One region of the Leucobacter sp. UCMA 4100 genome, then DNA from elsewhere that is predicted to be linked to it. Evidence: predicted binding sites of a transcription regulator. Region 1 holds the regulator's gene; the other holds the start of a gene.
The links. Region 1 encodes HspR, which represses chaperone genes until heat shock. Its sites were predicted from a motif close to AAGTTGAGTCNNNNNGACTCAACTT; they were not measured.
Positions count from the first base shown of each region.

Region 2: the regulator HspR is predicted to act here: its motif matches at 3,951-3,975, upstream of JSO19_RS08330 (ATP-dependent Clp protease ATP-binding subunit).

Region 1 covers NZ_JAFEUS010000002.1:1,062,615-1,071,277, forward strand. Annotated here, with positions in the region: gene JSO19_RS05140 (glycosyltransferase) at 1-1,232, opposite strand, end outside; gene JSO19_RS05145 (glycosyltransferase) at 1,238-2,410, opposite strand; gene JSO19_RS05150 (class I SAM-dependent methyltransferase) at 2,585-3,769, opposite strand; gene JSO19_RS05155 (heat shock protein transcriptional repressor HspR) at 3,748-4,185, opposite strand; gene JSO19_RS05160 (DnaJ C-terminal domain-containing protein) at 4,246-5,187, opposite strand; gene JSO19_RS05165 (nucleotide exchange factor GrpE) at 5,180-5,800, opposite strand; gene dnaK (molecular chaperone DnaK) at 5,803-7,647, opposite strand; gene JSO19_RS05175 (HTTM domain-containing protein) at 7,897-8,663, opposite strand, start outside.
Region 2 covers NZ_JAFEUS010000002.1:1,766,846-1,775,508, reverse strand. Annotated here, with positions in the region: gene JSO19_RS08340 (aldo/keto reductase) at 1-771, opposite strand, end outside; gene JSO19_RS08335 (glycerophosphodiester phosphodiesterase) at 826-1,692, opposite strand; gene JSO19_RS08330 (ATP-dependent Clp protease ATP-binding subunit) at 1,756-3,924, opposite strand; gene JSO19_RS08325 (D-alanyl-D-alanine carboxypeptidase family protein) at 4,090-5,343, shown strand; gene JSO19_RS08320 (TetR/AcrR family transcriptional regulator) at 5,425-6,090, shown strand; gene JSO19_RS08315 (hypothetical protein) at 6,181-6,366, shown strand; gene JSO19_RS08310 (TetR/AcrR family transcriptional regulator) at 6,363-7,037, opposite strand; gene JSO19_RS08305 (agmatine deiminase family protein) at 7,155-8,198, shown strand; gene JSO19_RS08300 (amidase) at 8,195-8,663, shown strand, end outside.

The DNA.
Region 1 (8,663 bases):
CCTTCGCATACCGCCCGGTACAGCTCGAGCATCTCTTCGGTGCGGCTTGACTGGCGCATGCCCTCGGTGAGCAGCTCAGGCACGCGTGTCGCGCCCGGGGCGCCAGCGGCGATCTCTGCCACGGCGGTCGTGAGAACCGCGGCGAGCTCTGGGGCCGATCCGCTGGGTTCGATCCACGCCGGGGCAACGTCGACCGCAGACGCAATGTTGGCGTCGCAGAAAATCGTCGGGGTGCCGAGGAGCGCGGCTTCGTAGGGGGTCATTCCCTGGGTTTCGAAGCCCCGCGAGGTTTGCACGAGCACGTCGGCACGATAGATCTCGGCGAGCGTTTGCGCATGCGAGAGGGCACCTGTGAAGGTCACGAGATCTCCCAGCGAGTGCTCACGCACAAAGCGCACCGCCTGGTCGTACTGCAGGCCCGCGCCCACGACCACGAGGTGCGCACGGCCACCCGCCGCAACAAACATGCTGAAGGCCTCAAGCATTTCAGTGAGACGCTTCTCGGGGCTCATGCGCCCGCACCACAGCACGCGCACGCCCGGGCCGCGCGAGAAGCCCTCGGCCTTGACCTCGTCGATGAGGTCATCGTGCACCCCGGTCGCGATGATCGCGAAGGGGCCGGGAACGCCAGCGCGCTCAAGGTCGCCCGCGAAGTGTCGCGAGGGCGCCACGACCGCGTTTGAGTCGGCGGCGAGCTGCGCGAGGTAGGCCCAGCCTCCGCGGGGTTTCGGGTGACGAGCGGTCGCGGCGTCACGGCCCGGCCAGCGGGGCCTGCCCAGCACGCAGCGTCGCACCGCGCGCAACGCCCAGAACACCGCGGGCGCGAAGGGCGTCACGGCCCGCGTTCCGGCGTCAAGATTATTGTGCATCGTGTTGACCGCGCGCACGTTCAACCGTCTCGCAAGCTGGTAGCCGATGAGCGCACCCCAAAAGTCGCCTTGCACGTGCACGAGGGTGACGGGAGGCAAGGATTCGAGGCGCGCGAGCACCCGTAGCACCGAGGCGCGCCCCGGCCAGCTCGCGCCGTAGCTTTTGTCGCGCGTGATGGGCATTGCTGGGAGTTCAATGACGCCTGGCGTCGTGGTCTTCGCCGTTCCCGGGTTCAGGAGCCTTGGCGCGACAATCGTGACGCGGTGCCCGGCGCGTTCGAGAAAGGTCTGTTGCACCCGAATCGACACCTGAGCGCCCCCGATGGTGTCGGGGTGCTGGTCGGTGACGATCAGAATGTGCACGGGCGTTACTCGCCCCGGTACATGCGTTCGAAGGTGTCGAGGGTTGTCGAAATGTCGTGGGCCTTGACCATCTCGAGCGACGAGCGCTGCATCGCCTCGAATTCGGGCTGGTCGAGACGCAGAATCTCGGTGATGCGCGCTGCGAGTTGCCGGTCATCGCCCGGGGTGAAGAGGTACCCGTTCTTGCCCACCTCGACGAGGTGTGGCAGTGCCATAGCGTCGGCCGCGATGATTGGGAGCCCCGAGGCCATGGCCTCGAGCGTCGCGATCGACTGTAGTTCGGCAATTGACGCGATGGTAAAGATCGACGCGTTCGTGAGCGTGAGCCGCAGTTCGTCGTCGGGCAACAGGCCGTGCCACACGACCCGATCAGCGACGCCGAGCTCGTTTGCCAGCGCCGTGAGGGGCTCGCGCTGGTCGCCGCCGCCAACGATGTCGAAGTGCACGTTGAGGTCTTCGGGAATGTGCGTGAGCGAACGCAGAATCGTGTCGATCTGCTTCTCTTGGTTGAGACGGCCGACAAAGACGATGCGCTGCGAGGTGCGCGGCTCAAAGTTTGCGCGGTACTTCGCCTGGTCAATGCCACAGCTCACGGGCACCACACCGCGACGCGAGGTGTTGCGCTCGAGAAAATCGGCGGCCTTGCGAGTTGGCGTCGTGACCTCTTGGGCGAGTGAGAGCACCCTCCCCTCGTCCCACCACGCCCACTTGAGCAGCGGAACGCTGAAAAACTTGGGAGTGTTCGGGTCGAGAATGTTCTCGGGCATGATGTGGTTTGTCGCGAGCAGGCGAATGCCGCGTGTGTGCGCCTCGCGAGCGAGCCCCCTGCCGATGAGCAGGTGCGACTGAATGTGCACCGCGTCGGGCTGCACAGTATCAATCACGCGCTTGGCCTCACGCTTCGCACGCCACGGAAACACGAAGCGAACCCACTCGTGCCCCCAGAGCTTCTGGCTCTTGATGCGGTGCACGGGAAGTTCGACTCCCTCGATTGTTTCGTAGTGCACGCCGGGCCGCACGCCCTTCGGTGCTGGGGCCATGAGGTGCACCTCGACGCCGCGCTCGTGCAAGCCGGCCGCGAGTCGCTCGGTAAAGCGCGCAGCGCCGTTGACGTCGGGGGTCAGCGTGTCACAACCGATAAGCACCCGCAGCGGGCGGTCGGTGGGTAAAGCGGCCAAAAATTTCTCCTGCACTAGGCTACTGAATCGTTTTCAGTGTAGTTCGGTGGCACTGGTTTCACGTCGAAAAGTGCACCGACCAGCCATTCTTGGTACCTAGGTACTAGCGATCTTCGGGCTGCCTCATACTCGCGGATGACGGCATGGCCGAAAGTGAGACCGAAGCCTCACTCTTCAACGCTTCGTTGCCCGCACAACGGTGAACGAGCGGTCTCTCGCTACCTGCTGTGTTGGGCCTATTTCACGTTCAATAACGGCGCGATGCCCTAAGTGTGAATTATAGACGACCAGTATGGTTGCCCCCTCAGCCAGTGCCCTCACGGCTCCCCTGATGAGGGTTCTGGCGATCTCCTCCGAAACTACCTGGCCGGCGTGAAACGGTGGGTTCACGAGCATGAGCTCTGCCCAGCCGTCGCCGACCGCCTCGGCTCCGTCGGCGCGCGTGACCGTCACTCTGTCGCTGACCCCGGCCCACCTGGCGGTCGCGTTCGTCGCGTTGACCGCGGCCCACGACTGGTCGGTCGCGTGCACCTGTGCAGTCGGCCTAGCGAGGGCTGCAGCGACTGCGAGCGAGCCGTTACCGCAGCCGAGGTCGACGATGCGGGTGGCCTCTGGCGCGATCTCTGGGAGGTGTCTCAGCAGCAACCGGCTCCCGTGGTCGAGTGTTGGCCCACCGAAGGTTGCCCCGTATGCGTGCAGTGCAAACGGCAGGTCGGCATCGACCCCCGTCACCGGAAACGGCGGATCGGCCGGGTCATCGACGGGTCCCGTCGCGATGAGCAGTCGCGACTTTCTCTCGGCGCGTTCGGCCTGCACCGTGGTGAAGAATCGGGAGAGTACCTCGTTTTGTGCGAGGGTCATGTGTTTCACTCGCCCGCCGGCGATGAGCGTGGCCTCGGGGTCGGCGTTCGTCGCAACCCAGTAGGCGATCTCGGCGAGTTCGTCGAGTGATTTGGGGAGCTGCAGGAGCACGGTCTTCGCGCCTTTGACGAGGTCACGGCCAAGCTCCTCACGGGTGAAGGGGAACTCGCCCTCGAGCCCAAGCCTTGCCGCGTTGCACATGAGCGCACGCTCGTTGAGCAGGGTGTCCTGAAACACTCGCACCCCGGTGAGGCCGTGCCCGCCCTGCTCCTGGGGCAGCACGAGGCTGAGGGTTATGGCACCGTGGCGTTCGCCGATGACAACGGTGTCACCGGGCTTCTCGCCAGAAAAGTTGTCCCGCAGTTCAGCTGCTCGCCGGACGAGCAGTTGGTCGGTTGCGTCATACGCAATGAGGTCGTGAGCCTCAAGGTCAGGCTCGCGCCGCAGCGCTTCGTAGTCAATCGTCACGGCTACGCTCACCCGCGGTCGGGTCGCCATACAACGACCTCGGCGCGACGCTGCGTTCGGGTGCCGCGCCTGAGCGTGACGACCTCACCCTCTGAACCGGCGGCAAACACACGCCGTTCTGGGTGTTTCAGCATCTCGCGTGCGAGCGCCTGTTCGAGCTCGCGAACCCGCTCTTCGAGGCCGCGAACCTTATCGTTGAGCTGCAGTACCCGGCGAATACCCTCGAGGCTGAGCCCCTCAGCCGAGTAGCTCGCAACCTGCCGCAGTCGCTCAATATCGTGCAGGCTGTAGCGCCTTGTTCCGCCGCTTGTGCGACCGGGAACAACGAGACCAATACGGTCATACTGGCGCAGTGTCTGGGGGTGCATTTCAGCGAGCTCTGCAGCAGCACCGACGGCAAACACGGGGCTGTATTTATCGACCACGAGTTTTTTACGCTGTGCCATGGTGCACCTCCCTTACGTGTGTGGTGTCGGTGGCCCTTACGGGAGGGCCACCGACAGTGGTTACTTCATTCGTGAAACAAGATCTGCGCGCGGATCTTCTTCGGGTTCAACCGCATGCCAGGCGTCAAGCGCCTTGCGCTGCTCACTCGTGAGGTGAGCCGGAACGGCCACCTGCACCTCTGCGAGCAGGTCACCGGTGACCTTCGATGTTTTCACACCGCGGCCCTTGACGCGCAACACTCGCCCGCTCGGGGTTCCCGGCTGCACGCGTAACTTGACCGAACCGCCGCCAAGCGTCGGCACCTCGATCGTGGCGCCGAGCACAGCCTCGGTGAAGGTGATGGGAACAGTGAGTCGCAGGTTGTTGTCTTCACGCCGGTACACCGGGTGCTTGCGCACGGTGACCGTGAGAATAATGTCGCCTGCGGGCCCGCCGTCGGGGCTTGGCTCTCCCTTGCCCCGCACCTTGATCTTCTGTCCGTCTTTGACGCCGGCGGGAATGCGCACTCGCGTGCTCTCCCCCGTCGAGGTTCGCAGGGTCAGGGTCGAGCCCTGGGCCGCGGTTTCGAGATCGAGCACCGTTGAGGTGGCGATGTCTCGCCCGCGCTGTGGGGCACGAGCACCCCCGCCACCGAACATGCCGCCAAAAATGTCTTCGAAGCCGCCCGGGGCACCCTGGTAAGAGAAGTGCCCGCCACCGCCCCCGAAGGGACCGCCGAACATGTCTTCAAAGCCCTGGCCACCCGAGGTGAACCGTGCGCCACCGGCGCCCATCGCACGGATCTGGTCGTACTCTTCGCGCTGCTCGGGATCGCTCAGCACATCGTAGGCTTCGCTGATCTCTTTGAATCGGGATTCTGCTTTCGCATCGTCTGGATTCGAGTCGGGGTGGTATTTCCTGGCAAGCTTGCGAAAGGCTTTCTTGAGTTCGGCGTCACTCACATCTTTTGAGACACCGAGCATCTTATAGAAGTCTTTTTCAAGCCAATCTTGACTAGCCATCGGCACTCACCGCCACTGCGACCTTCGCGGGGCGAAGTTCGACCAAGCCGATGCGATACCCCCGTTCCACAACATCGAGAACCGTCTCTGACTCTGTACCGGGAACCGGCACCTGCGCGATAGCTTCGTGATGCTGCGGATCAAAGGCTTCGCCTTTCTCACCGAACGATTCGAGCCCTTGCTTTTCGAGCATGGTACGAATCTTTTGCGCGATGGTGAGGAACGCGGTGCCCTCGACGAGATCGCCGTGGGCCTCTGCGCGGTCGAGATCATCGAGCACGGTGAGCAGTGATTCGATGACCTTGGCCTTCGCCCGCTGCTCTTCAAGCTCACGGTTATCTTCCGTGCGCTTACGGTAGTTCGCGTATTCGGCGGTGAGCCTACGGAGGTCTTCGAGATAGGGGCTTTCATCCTCGGCCGCTTCTTCAGCTGCCGCGCCCTCGCCCTTAGCCTCTGCGCTCTGCTCAGCGCCAAGAATGTCTTCGACGGTCAGGTCGCCCTCTTCTGCCGAGTGCGGCTCAGGGTCGGGAGCGCCTGCTCCCGACCCTGGCTGCTGCTCTTCAGCTGAGGGGTTCTCGCCGTTCTCCGGCGTGAGATCCTCGTGCTGTGTCATGGCTACTTCTGCTCCTCGTCATCTTCGACAACCTCTGCGTCGATAACGTCTTCTTCGTCTGCCTGACCCTCAGTGTCGGCCGCTGGGGCCTCCTGCTGTGCGGCCTCGTAGATGGCCTGGCCGAGCTTGCCCTGGCTCTCGTTGAGCTTGTCGAAGGCGGTCTGAACCGCAGCCTCGTCTTCGCCAGCGAGCGCCTGCTTCAGCTCGTCAAGGTCACCCTGAACCTCGGTCTTCACATCTTCAGGAAGCTTGTCGCCGTTCTCTGAGATGAGCTTTTCTACCGAGTAGGCAAGGTTCTCGGCCGCGTTACGCTTCTCGAGCGTCTCGGCGCGCTGCTTGTCTTCCTCAGCGTGCTCCTCGGCCTCGCGCACCATGCGATCGATGTCGTCTTGCGACAGCGATGATCCACCAGAAATCGTGATGGTCTGCTCGGTGCCAGTGCCCTTGTCCTTGGCCGATACCTGAACGATGCCGTTCGCGTCGATGTCGAAGGTGACCTCGATCTGCGGAACGCCACGAGGTGCCGGGGCAATGCCCGTCAGCTCGAAGGTACCGAGGTTCTTGTTGTCGCGGGTGAACTCGCGCTCGCCCTGGAACACCTGAATCGATACCGAAGGCTGGTTGTCGTCGGCCGTCGTGAAGGTTTCTGAACGCTTCGTCGGAATAGCGGTGTTGCGCTCGATGAGCTTCGTCATGCGGCCGCCCTTGGTCTCGATACCGAGTGAGAGCGGGGTAACGTCAATGAGCAGAACGTCTTTACGCTCGCCCTTCAGCACGCCGGCCTGCAGTGCGGCACCGACGGCAACAACCTCATCAGGGTTAACACCCTTGTTGGGCTCGCGACCGTTCGTGAGCTTGGTCACGAGTTCGGTCACCGAAGGCATACGGGTTGAACCACCAACGAGCACGACGTGCGCGATGTCGCCAACCTTAACGCCGGCTTCCTTGATCACGTCTTCGAAAGGCTTACGGGTGCGCTCGAGCAGATCCTTCGTGAGCTCTTCGAACTTCGCACGAGTGAGGGTCTCTTCGAGGTTTGCAGGACCGTTCTCGGTGAGCGAGAGGTACGGGAGCTGGATCTGCGTGCTCATTGAGCTCGAGAGTTCCTTCTTCGCCTGCTCAGCGGCTTCCTTGAGGCGCTGCAGCGCAATCTTGTCGCCCGAAACGTCAACACCGGTTGAGCTCTTGAACTGGCCGATGAGCCAGTCGACAACGCGCTGATCCCAGTCGTCGCCACCGAGGCGGTTGTCGCCCGAAGTTGCGCGAACCTGAATGGTCGAGAAGTCGTCGTCTTTACCCACCTCAAGCAGCGAGACGTCGAAGGTACCGCCACCGAGGTCGAACACGAGAATGAGCTCGTCTTCTTTACCGCGGTCGAGGCCGTAAGCGAGTGCCGCAGCGGTTGGCTCGTTAATAATACGCAGCACGTTGAGGCCGGCGATCTCGCCAGCTTCCTTCGTCGCCTGACGCTCAGCATCGTTAAAGTATGCGGGAACGGTGATGACCGCGTCGGTCACCTTGTCTCCCAGGTACGACTCTGCATCGCGCTTGAGCTTCATGAGAATACGAGCGCTGAGCTCCTGGGGGGTGTACTTCTTGTCGTCGATCTGCTGGGCCCAGTCGGTACCCATGTGACGCTTCACCGAAGCGATCGTGCGGTCAACGTTCGTAACGGCCTGGCGCTTCGCGGTTTCACCGACGAGCACCTCACCATCTTTGGTGAACGCAACAACCGAGGGGGTGGTGCGCAAACCTTCTGCGTTGGCAATAACGGTGGGCTCGCCACCCTCGAGAACGCTCACGACCGAGTTCGTGGTACCGAGGTCAATACCTACTGCACGTGACATATGTGCTTCTCCTTCATGCTAGAAAATCTAAAGTTGAGCCTGATGAACTCAAGTTTACAGATCGCCGGGGCCATGTCAAGTCCGTCACGCTAAACTTGAGTCACTCACACTCAACATTCAGGATTTACCGAACGGTCAACTTCGATCTGCCTAAACTCGGGAGAAACACGAAAAGAGGCCGCCTGCTTCGGGAATTGGGATGGGGATGAAGCAGACGGCCTCGGTTTAAGGACTGTAGAACGACCGTTACTACAGCACAGTTTTTCGGCGGCCGGCCCTCAGGGCGCTGCTACCGCGCCTCATCGCAAGGGACGCCTGCTTATAGGCGCTTTGCACATCAGCGAAAACCTTCCTCCGTTCGATCCACGCGAAAGCAGCTACCCAGGATGAATCGCGCACGAACAACATGTCTAGGGCGATCATCGCCAGCGAGAATGGCCAGAGACCAAGCAAAATGGCAATGCCCAGGTGCATGAAGATGAGACTCGCCAAGGCAAAAATCCTTGCCGGTCGCCAGAGGATCATCACCGGGAAAAGGGTTTGCACCCACAAGGCAATAAAGGTTGCAACATAAATCACGAGCGAAGACTGCCAAATGAACTCGTTAACCATCGGATAGGCCATGAACACATCAAGCCTCAACGCATAGAAGAGCGCGGTGCCATCGAGCCATTCATCACCCAACAGCTTCCATACCCCGGAGGTAACGTAAACCACGATGATCTGAAAACAGCCAAGAACCAAGGCAGCGTTATGCGCTGCCTTCGTGACGTGTGCTGGCAGCCAGGAACGTCCATTCTTCCCTGCACGTCGAGCTCTCGAACGACGTTTCGCATCAAGCGAGTAGAACTCACCAAGGTTCGCAAAGAGCATGAAGAAGAGCGTGATGCGCATGAGCGTGTCACCGCCATTCAACACGTATGGATTATTTGCCTGAAGCGACAACAGCATCACAAGCAAGATGAGTGTCATCAGGCGGGTCCGCCACCCGAACAGAAAGAGGAGAACCACGACGA
Region 2 (8,663 bases), 700 kb from region 1:
CGTCGCGGCAACGCTGTCGAGCGCTGCGAGCACCTTCTCGCCACGGGCATCGAGGTACTGCAGGGCGCCGCCAGCCCTGGGGCTCGCGCCCTCGGCCTCAGCGTCGTTGGCCGAGCGGTACTTGCCCGTCAGGAACCCCGCGGCGAGCGCGAAGTACGGGAACACCTTGAGTGACTCGGTCTCGGCCACCGCACGCAATCCGTTCGTTTCGTAGTCGCGCTCAACGAGGTTGTAGTGCGGCTGCAGCGCGACCGGCAACTCGAGGTTTTCGGCTCGTGCGACCTCAAACCATTCGGCAACGCGTTCTGCCGAGTAGTTCGACAGGCCGATCGCCCCAATCTTGCCCTCGCGTTTGAGGTCAGAAAATGCGGCAGCGGTTTCGACAATGGGTGTGTCGGGGTCGTCGAAGTGAGCCCAGTACAGATCGATGGTCTCGACACCGAGCCGCCCAAGTGATGCCTCTGCCGCGCGACGAACATTGAGCGGATCAAGCCCGCTGTACTCGGGGTGCGTTGAAACCTTCGTTGCGACGGTCATTCTTCCGTGTGCACCACGGCTCGCGAGCCACCGCCCAATGACCTCTTCTGATTCGCCGCCCTTGTGGTCTGGCACCCAGTGCGAGTAGCCGTCGGCGGTATCGACCATCTTTCCGCCGCGCTCAAGGAAACGATCGAGCACCGCAAATGACTGCTCTTCGTTCGCTGTCCAGCCAAAAACGTTGCCGCCCAGAACCAGAGATCCGGCCCCGTGTTGCGCTTGTAGATCGAGCATGTCGTGCGTCCCTTCTTCATTGTTGGTAACACTTCTCATCCTCGCGCACGAACCTTAACGATCAAGCCACTCCTGCAATTCAGGTACGCTATCGGTCACGATGAGGTCGACCCCGGCGGTCTCAGCGGCCTCCCACGCGATCTCGTCGTTGAGCGTATAGGCGAAGGTCGCAACACCCTCGCCGGAGAGCGTATGTACGGTGTCGAGATGCTGCTCGATGAGGTCGAGCCCCGCACCAATACCGTCGATGTCGAGTTCGTCGACGAGGCTCACGAGATCGTCGTCAATGCTCTTGGTGAGCTTGACCCGCGCGGCCCCTGGGCTTGCCTCGGTGAGCCTTCGCATGGTCGTCTCGTCAAAGCTTTGCCAAACGATGCGCTCGCTCGCCTCCCGCTTCTCGACCTCGCCGAGTAACGCCTTGATCTCGGTGGGCCGCCAAGTTCCCTTGAGCTCGACGAAGGCGAGCGAGCGTGCCGGCACAAACACGTCGAGAAAGTCGTCGAAGGTTGGCACGGGCTCGCCGCGGTATTCGCGGCTGAACCAGCTTCCCGCGTCGAGTTTTGCGATCTGGCGGTGGGTGAGCTTCGAGACCTCACCCGCACCGTTCGTGGTTCGGTCGACGCGGGAGTCGTGCATGAGCACCGGCACGTTGTCTTTGGTGAGCCGCACGTCAATCTCAACAAAGTCGACGTCTTGCTCGAGCCCGTAGCGCACGCTCGCGAGCGTGTTCTCGGGCGCCGCAGAGGCCGCGCCTCGGTGCGCAATCACGCCAACACCGTCGGCCTTGAGCGCACGGTGCGCGTTGGGTTGGGCGGTCGCGGCGAGCGCCGCCGTGCCGAGGGCTGCCGAGCACACCAGTGCCGCGACAGCCCCGATCACGACGGCGCGTCGACGCCCGCTCCCGTTGCTTCGAAACTGCACCTGACCCCCTCGCTTCATCACGATGGCGCCAGCTTACCTCGTTTCGTTACCGTTTTGTGATCATTATTCTGCGGATCGCGGCCTCTCGCTCACAACCTCGAGCGATTCGCCGTCGCCCGCGACCGTGACGCTCACGTGATCGCCATCGTGAATTTCGCCGGCGAGAATGCCCCTCGCGAGACGGTCATCAATCTCGGTCTGCATGAGGCGTCGCAGCGGCCGCGCACCGTAGAGCGGATCGTAGCCGCGCCTAGCGAGCCAGTTGCGGGCCTCGTCGCTCACCTCGATCTCGAGACGCTTGCCCTCGAGCCTCGAGCGCAGGCGGTCGACCGAGATACCCACGATGTGGGCAAGGTTGTCTTCAGACAGGGGCCTGAAGATCGCGATCTCGTCGAGACGGTTGATGAACTCGGGCTTGAAAGCCTGGCGCACCGCCTCACCGACGGCGAGCTCCTTCTCTTCCCAGCTGAGTGCCGGGTCAACAAGAAACTGACTGCCGAGGTTCGAGGTGAGAATGAGAATGACGTTGCGAAAGTCGACCGTGCGCCCCTGACCGTCGGTGAGGCGCCCGTCGTCAAGCACCTGCAGGAGCACGTCGAACACCTCGGGGTGCGCCTTCTCGACCTCGTCGAGCAGCACCACCGAGTACGGCCTGCGCCGCACCGCTTCGGTGAGCTGACCGCCCTGTTCATAGCCGATGTAGCCGGGAGGGGCTCCCACAAGACGCGACACCGAGTGTTTCTCGCCGTACTCTGACATATCGATACGCACGATGGCGCGCTCGTCGTCAAAGAGAAACTCGGCGAGCGCTTTCGCGAGCTCGGTCTTGCCGACGCCGGTGGGCCCAAGGAACATGAATGAGCCGGTGGGCCGGTTCGGGTCTGATACGCCAGCGCGGCTGCGACGGACCGCGTCGGCCACGGCCTTGACCGCGTCTTCCTGACCGACGAGTCGCTGACCAAGCTCGGCTTCAAGCGCGAGGAGCTTTTCGGTCTCGCCCTGCATGAGCTTGCCGACGGGAACGCCCGTCCAGGCGGCGACCACGCCGGCGATGTCTTCGTCGGTCACCTGATCGTTGATCATGCGCTCGCCCGAAAGCTCGTGCTCGCGGCGTTCGGCCTCGCCCAGCTGGCGCTCAAGCAGCGGAATCTCACCGTAGAGCAGGCGCGAAGCCTCCTCGAGACGTCCCTCGCGCTGCGCGAGATCAGCCCGCACCTTCGCGCGGTCAAGCTGCTCACGCAACTCACCGAGCTTATTGAGCCCCGAGCGCTCCTCTTCCCACTTCGTTTCGAGCACGCGCAGTTTCTCCTGCTGCTCGGCGAGCGTTTCGCGCAGGTGCGCGAGGCGCTCTTTCGAGGCGTCGTCCTTTTCACCCTTGAGTGCCATTTCTTCGAGTTTCATCCGGTCGACCGCGCGGCGCAGTTCGTCGATCTCAATCGGTGCGCTATCAATCTCCATGCGGAGCCGGCTCGCCGCTTCGTCGATGAGGTCAATCGCCTTATCGGGCAACTGACGCGACGTGATGTAGCGGTTCGAGAGCGCGGCGGCGGCAACGAGCGCCGAGTCGGCGATCGTCACCTTGTGGTGCGCCTCGTAGCGCTCCTTGAGCCCACGCAAGATCGCGACCGAGTCTTCAACACTTGGCTCGCCGACGTACACCTGCTGAAAGCGACGTTCAAGGGCCGCGTCAGCCTCGATGTACTCGCGGTACTCGTCAAGCGTTGTCGCGCCAATGAGGCGCAGCTCACCACGGGCGAGCATGGGCTTCAGCATCTGCGATGCGGCCACCGACGATTCACCGCCGCCAGCGCCCATGAGCGTGTGCAGCTCGTCAATGAAGGTGATGATCTTGCCATCACTGTCATGAATTTCTTTGAGCACGGCCTTCATGCGCTCTTCGAACTCACCCCGGTACTTGGCTCCCGCAACGAGCGCCGAGATATCGAGTGAGATGAGTTCTTTATCGCGCAGTGACTCGGCGACGTCGCCCGCAACGATGCGCTGGGCGAGCCCCTCGACGACGGCCGTTTTACCGACGCCGGGCTCGCCGATGAGCACGGGGTTGTTCTTGGTGCGCCTCGTGAGCACCTGGCTCACACGGCGAATCTCGGCATCGCGACCAATCACCGGATCAAGCTTTCCGGTTCGGGCGACCTCGGTGAGGTTAATGCCAAATTGTTCGAGCGCAGACTGCGGTTCTTCTTGCTGCTGCGGCTGCATTCCTGGTTGCATGGGCGCTCCTTTCGCTGTCCATTTCAAACTTGAGCTTAGTTGACTCAAGTTTATCAAACTGCCCACAATTTCTCTACTCTTTTACCCCCATATCAACACCTCGCCTGGTACGATACGTCAAGACAACAGCCGGGCCTCGCGCTCCCGCAATGGCCGAGAGGGCTCATGAATTCACCAAGCAGCAGGAGCAAGAAGCCCCTTCTCGTCACACTCTCGGTCACCTGCGCGCTGCTGCTCGCTGGCGGCGGCTACGTCGCCGCGGTCGCGGCCGCGCCACCGATCAAGCCGACGTTCGCTGAGGCAGAGGGGGCACTGGCCCCGATCCACCACGGCGATACCCAGGCGCACGAGATGGTGCTCGCAAAACCCAAGCCCACCGCCGTCGGCTTCGCCGAGCAAGACACCGTGTGGTCGAACGACGAGACCGCCTACCCGCTCGCGAGCATTTCCAAGCTCATTACGGTCTTGGTCTGCCTTGATGCGGCCCCGCTCGACCCCGACCTTTCGACGTGGGGCACCTACACGTGGACCCAGGCCGATCGCGAGCGCCAGGAGGCCTTCATCGCCGATGAGGGCGTCGCGTTTCCTATGCCCGTCGGCACCGAGATACCGCTCACCGATCTTTTCACCCTCATCTTCCTCCCCTCGGCAAACGACATGGTGACCGCATACGCCTACACCGTCTTTGACAGCAACGATGCATTCGTCGCCGCTGTGCACGCCTGGGCCGAGAAAAACGGGCTCGACTCGATCGAGTTTCGCGAGCCCTCGGGCATGGACGAGGGCAATAAGGCAAGCCCGAGCGACCTCGTTCGCGTGGGCCGCATCGCCCTCAAAGACCCCGTGATCACCCAGTTCATCACGCAGGAGTCGGCCTACGTCGAGGGTGCCGGCTACGTCGAGAACACCAACCCCCTGCTCGGTGTTGAGCAGGGCATTCTCGGCATCAAGACCGGGCGGTCGCTCTCGGCCGGCTTCAATCTGCTCGTCGCGCAAGAGCGCACGAGCAACGGGCGCAGCTACGATCAAATCTCGGCAACGATGGGCCGCGGGTCTTTGCGAGAACGAGCCAGCTCTGGTCGCGAGATGCTCGGCGAGCTCGACAAGCTCCCCCTCTCGGTCGCCCCGCTCCAGGCGGGCGAGCTACTCGGCACGCTCACCGACTGGTCGGGCGCCACCATCGAGGTCACGGCTGCCGACGCAGCGGCCGAGGTGACCCTTTTGCCCGGCGAAAGCGTGACCCGCGAGGGCCTTACCGTCACGACGCCAGAAACCGCCAAAAGCGGTGCCACGGTGGGCACAATGACCGTCTCAACACCGGCGGGCGAAGAGCAGATCGAGCTCGTCACCACAGCCCCGCTCACCCAACCTGACCTGTGGTGGCGTGTAACCCACCCTGGTGACGTACTCTTCCGCTAAAATGCTCGCTATCTTCTCGCATTTTCGCGTTCATATTTTCACAAGCTCTTTCGCTACAGTGGTTGACCGAGGGGGACCCAATTGACCGCACAACAGAAACGCCAACAAATTCTTGAGGCCGCCGCCCAAGAGTTCGTCGAACGCGGGTATGCCGCAGCAACGCTCTCGTCGGTGGCAGGCCGCCTTGGCTTGACGAAGGGCGCACTCGCCCACCACTTCCCGACCAAAGATGAGCTGCTCTCAGGCCTCGGCGAACAGCTGAGCCAGGCCATCGAAGACTCTGACCGGGTGACCCGGGCCGCGTTTCCGAACAGCGGCATTCACGCGGCAGTCGCCTACCTCGTGCAGCTGAGCGCGATCGCCGCGAAGAACGTGTGCGTCGCCTCGACACTCGTACTGCTCACCGACCGTGGGGCACCGCCGAGCGCCATCTCAGAGCTCATCTTCGAGTGGCTCGACGGCCTCGTCTCGTTCCTCAAGCAGGCCCAGGACAGCGGCCAGATCGCCCCCGAGGTCGATGTCGAAGAGTTCGGTGAGTTCATGCTCGCGACAAACATCGGCACCACCCTCATCCCGAGCCGCACCCCCACGCCGCAGAACCGCCGCAAGCGTCTGCGTTTCATTCGCCTGGGCCTCGCGTCACTCGGTCTCGAAAACCCCGATCAGGTCGTCGACGAGGTGCTGCTTTCGGGCTACATCGACGTGCCCGCGATCAACCCTCCCATCGACCCGGTTCCGCTCCCCTAGCGAGCGGCCCCTCAAGGCCCGCCCTCACAGGGCAAGGCCAAACGCCGCATGGCTCGTTCACCTTTGCCCGTTTCTCTGTAGGCTGGCGGTATGTCAGAGAACAATCGGCTATTTCAGTCGTCAACCGGCTGGGTGCTCGGCGGCGCAATCGTCGGCGGTGGCGCGGGCGCGCTGCTCGGGCTCAGCTGGGATTCCGTTGATGTCGGCGCCGCAATCGGTTTTGCGCTGGGCGCGTGCGTGGGTTTCTCGATCGGGATGCTGCGCAAGCGGGGTTAGACCGCAGCTGCAGCGCTCTGCCCCTCGTCACCGAGCATGGGCTCCAGTCGCTCCTGAATGAGCCCCGGCCTCGCACCAACGAGCGTTTCGCACGCCTCGGCGAGACGGCTCGCGAAGAGTGCCGCGTCGGTTCCACGCGCGAGTGCGTGGGCGGCCATACCGTCGATCATCGCAAGAATGTGCCAGGCAACGGCTTCTTCATCATCGAGGCGAAACACCCCCTCGGCCCGCCCCTCGGCGATGATCTCGGTAATGCCACGCTGCCAATCACCCATCTGCTCATCGATCATGAGCGAGAGCGCCTTGCTGCCCCGGCCAAGCGACCACGCGTCAACCCACACGAGCGTGATGTCGTTGTGGTCACGACGCAGCACGGTCGCGATCATGCGCGCGAGCCTCGCCGGCCCGCCCGTCACCTGCCTCGCCTCGGTCAGCACCTCTTCGAGCTCTGAACTCACGAGTTCTCGAAAAGTTCGGGCAACGAGTTCTTCCATGGTGCCCGCGTAGTGGGCGACGAGCCCCGGCGCGACGCCAGCGCGCGTTGCGACCGAGCGCAGCGTGAGCGCAGAGAGGCCCGCTTCGCGAGCGAGCGCTGCGGCTGCGGTGTGGATCTCGTCCGATCGCTGGTCGGGTGTTTTGCGAACGCGAGGGCGTGAGGCGGGTGTTGACATGATGACTCCAGTGTAAGATGATTACTTATTGATCGAGTGATCAATAGCTTCGCGGCTCTTCGCGGAGGGCGGGCTCACAGGCACCCGCACGACGAAATGCTCTACAAAGGAGAAGACATGGGCTGGCGCATGCCGCACGAGGGTGACACACACGAACGTACCTGGATGGCGTTTCCCCGAGCAGGGATAACCCTCGGCGAGAACGCCGCTGAGGCAGAGACCGCATACGCGTCGTGGAGCGAAACCGCGCTCACCATCGCCGAGTTCGAGCCCGTGACCATGGTCGTCGATCCTACCGAGATGACCCGCGCAAAGAACATGCTCGGCTCAGCGGTCGAGATCATGGAGTCGCCCCTCGACGAGTTCTGGATGCGGGACTTCGGCCCAACCTTCGTCATCGACGACGAACGCCCCGGCGTGCTCGGTGCGGTCTCGTGGATTTTCAACGGCTGGGGAGCACCCGAGTGGGCCGAGTGGCAGGTCTCGGCGGGCATCGCCCCGATCATCGCCGAACAGGTGGGGGCCGAGCTCGTGAGCTCGGTGCTCGTGAACGAGGGCGGCGGCATTCACGTTGACGGCGAGGGCACCGTGCTGCTCACCGAGACGGTGCAACTCGACCCGAACCGAAACCCCTTCGCCAACAAGGCACGCGTCGAAGCCGAAATGGCACGCACCCTGGGCGCCACGAAGGCCATCTGGCTGCCCCGCGGCCTCACCCGCGACTACGACGACTTCGGCACGAACGGCCACGTCGACATTGTCGCCGCGTTCGCTTCGCCCGGCAAGGTGCTTCTGCACCGCCAGGACGACCCCGCGCACCCCGACCACGAAGTGACCCGCGAACTCAAGGTCATGCTGGAAGGCCAGACCGACGCTGCAGGCCGCGCGCTCGAAGTGATCGACGTACCCGCGCCCGCCGAACTGCGCGACGATGAGGGCTTTGTCGACTGGAGCTACCTCAACCACCTCGTGGTCAATGACGGCATCGTGGTGTGTGGCTTCGGCGAACCTGAGGCCGACGCACGGGCACGCGATATTCTTGAGCGTGCATACCCCGGGCGTCGAGCCGTAACGGTCGATGCCCGGCCGATCTTCGCACGCGGAGGCGGCATTCACTGCATCACCCAACAGCAACCACTCGTCACAGGAGAGCGCTCATGATCGACGTCGTTGAAGCCTCAATCGCAGAACTCCGCGGGGCACTCGAGGCCGGCAGCACCACGAGCGTCGACCTCGTGCGCGCCTACCTCGCGCGCATCGACGCCTACGATGCCCCCGGCTCTGAAACCGCACTCAACGCGGTTGTCGTTCGCAACCCCGAGGCGCTCGCTGAAGCTGAGGCGGCCGATGCCCGCAGGCGTGAGGGCAAGACCCTCGGCCCGCTCGACGGCATCCCCTACACCGCCAAAGACAGCTACCTCGTAACCGGCCTCACCGCTGCCTCGGGCTCGCCCGCCTTCGCCGACCTCGTCGCCCAGCGCGACGCCTTCACGATCGAACGCCTTCGCGCAGGCGGCGCCATTTGCCTCGGCCTCACCAACATGCCGCCCATGGCGAACGGCGGCATGCAGCGCGGCGTGTACGGCAGGGCAGAGAGCCCTTACAACGCCGAATACCTCACGAGCG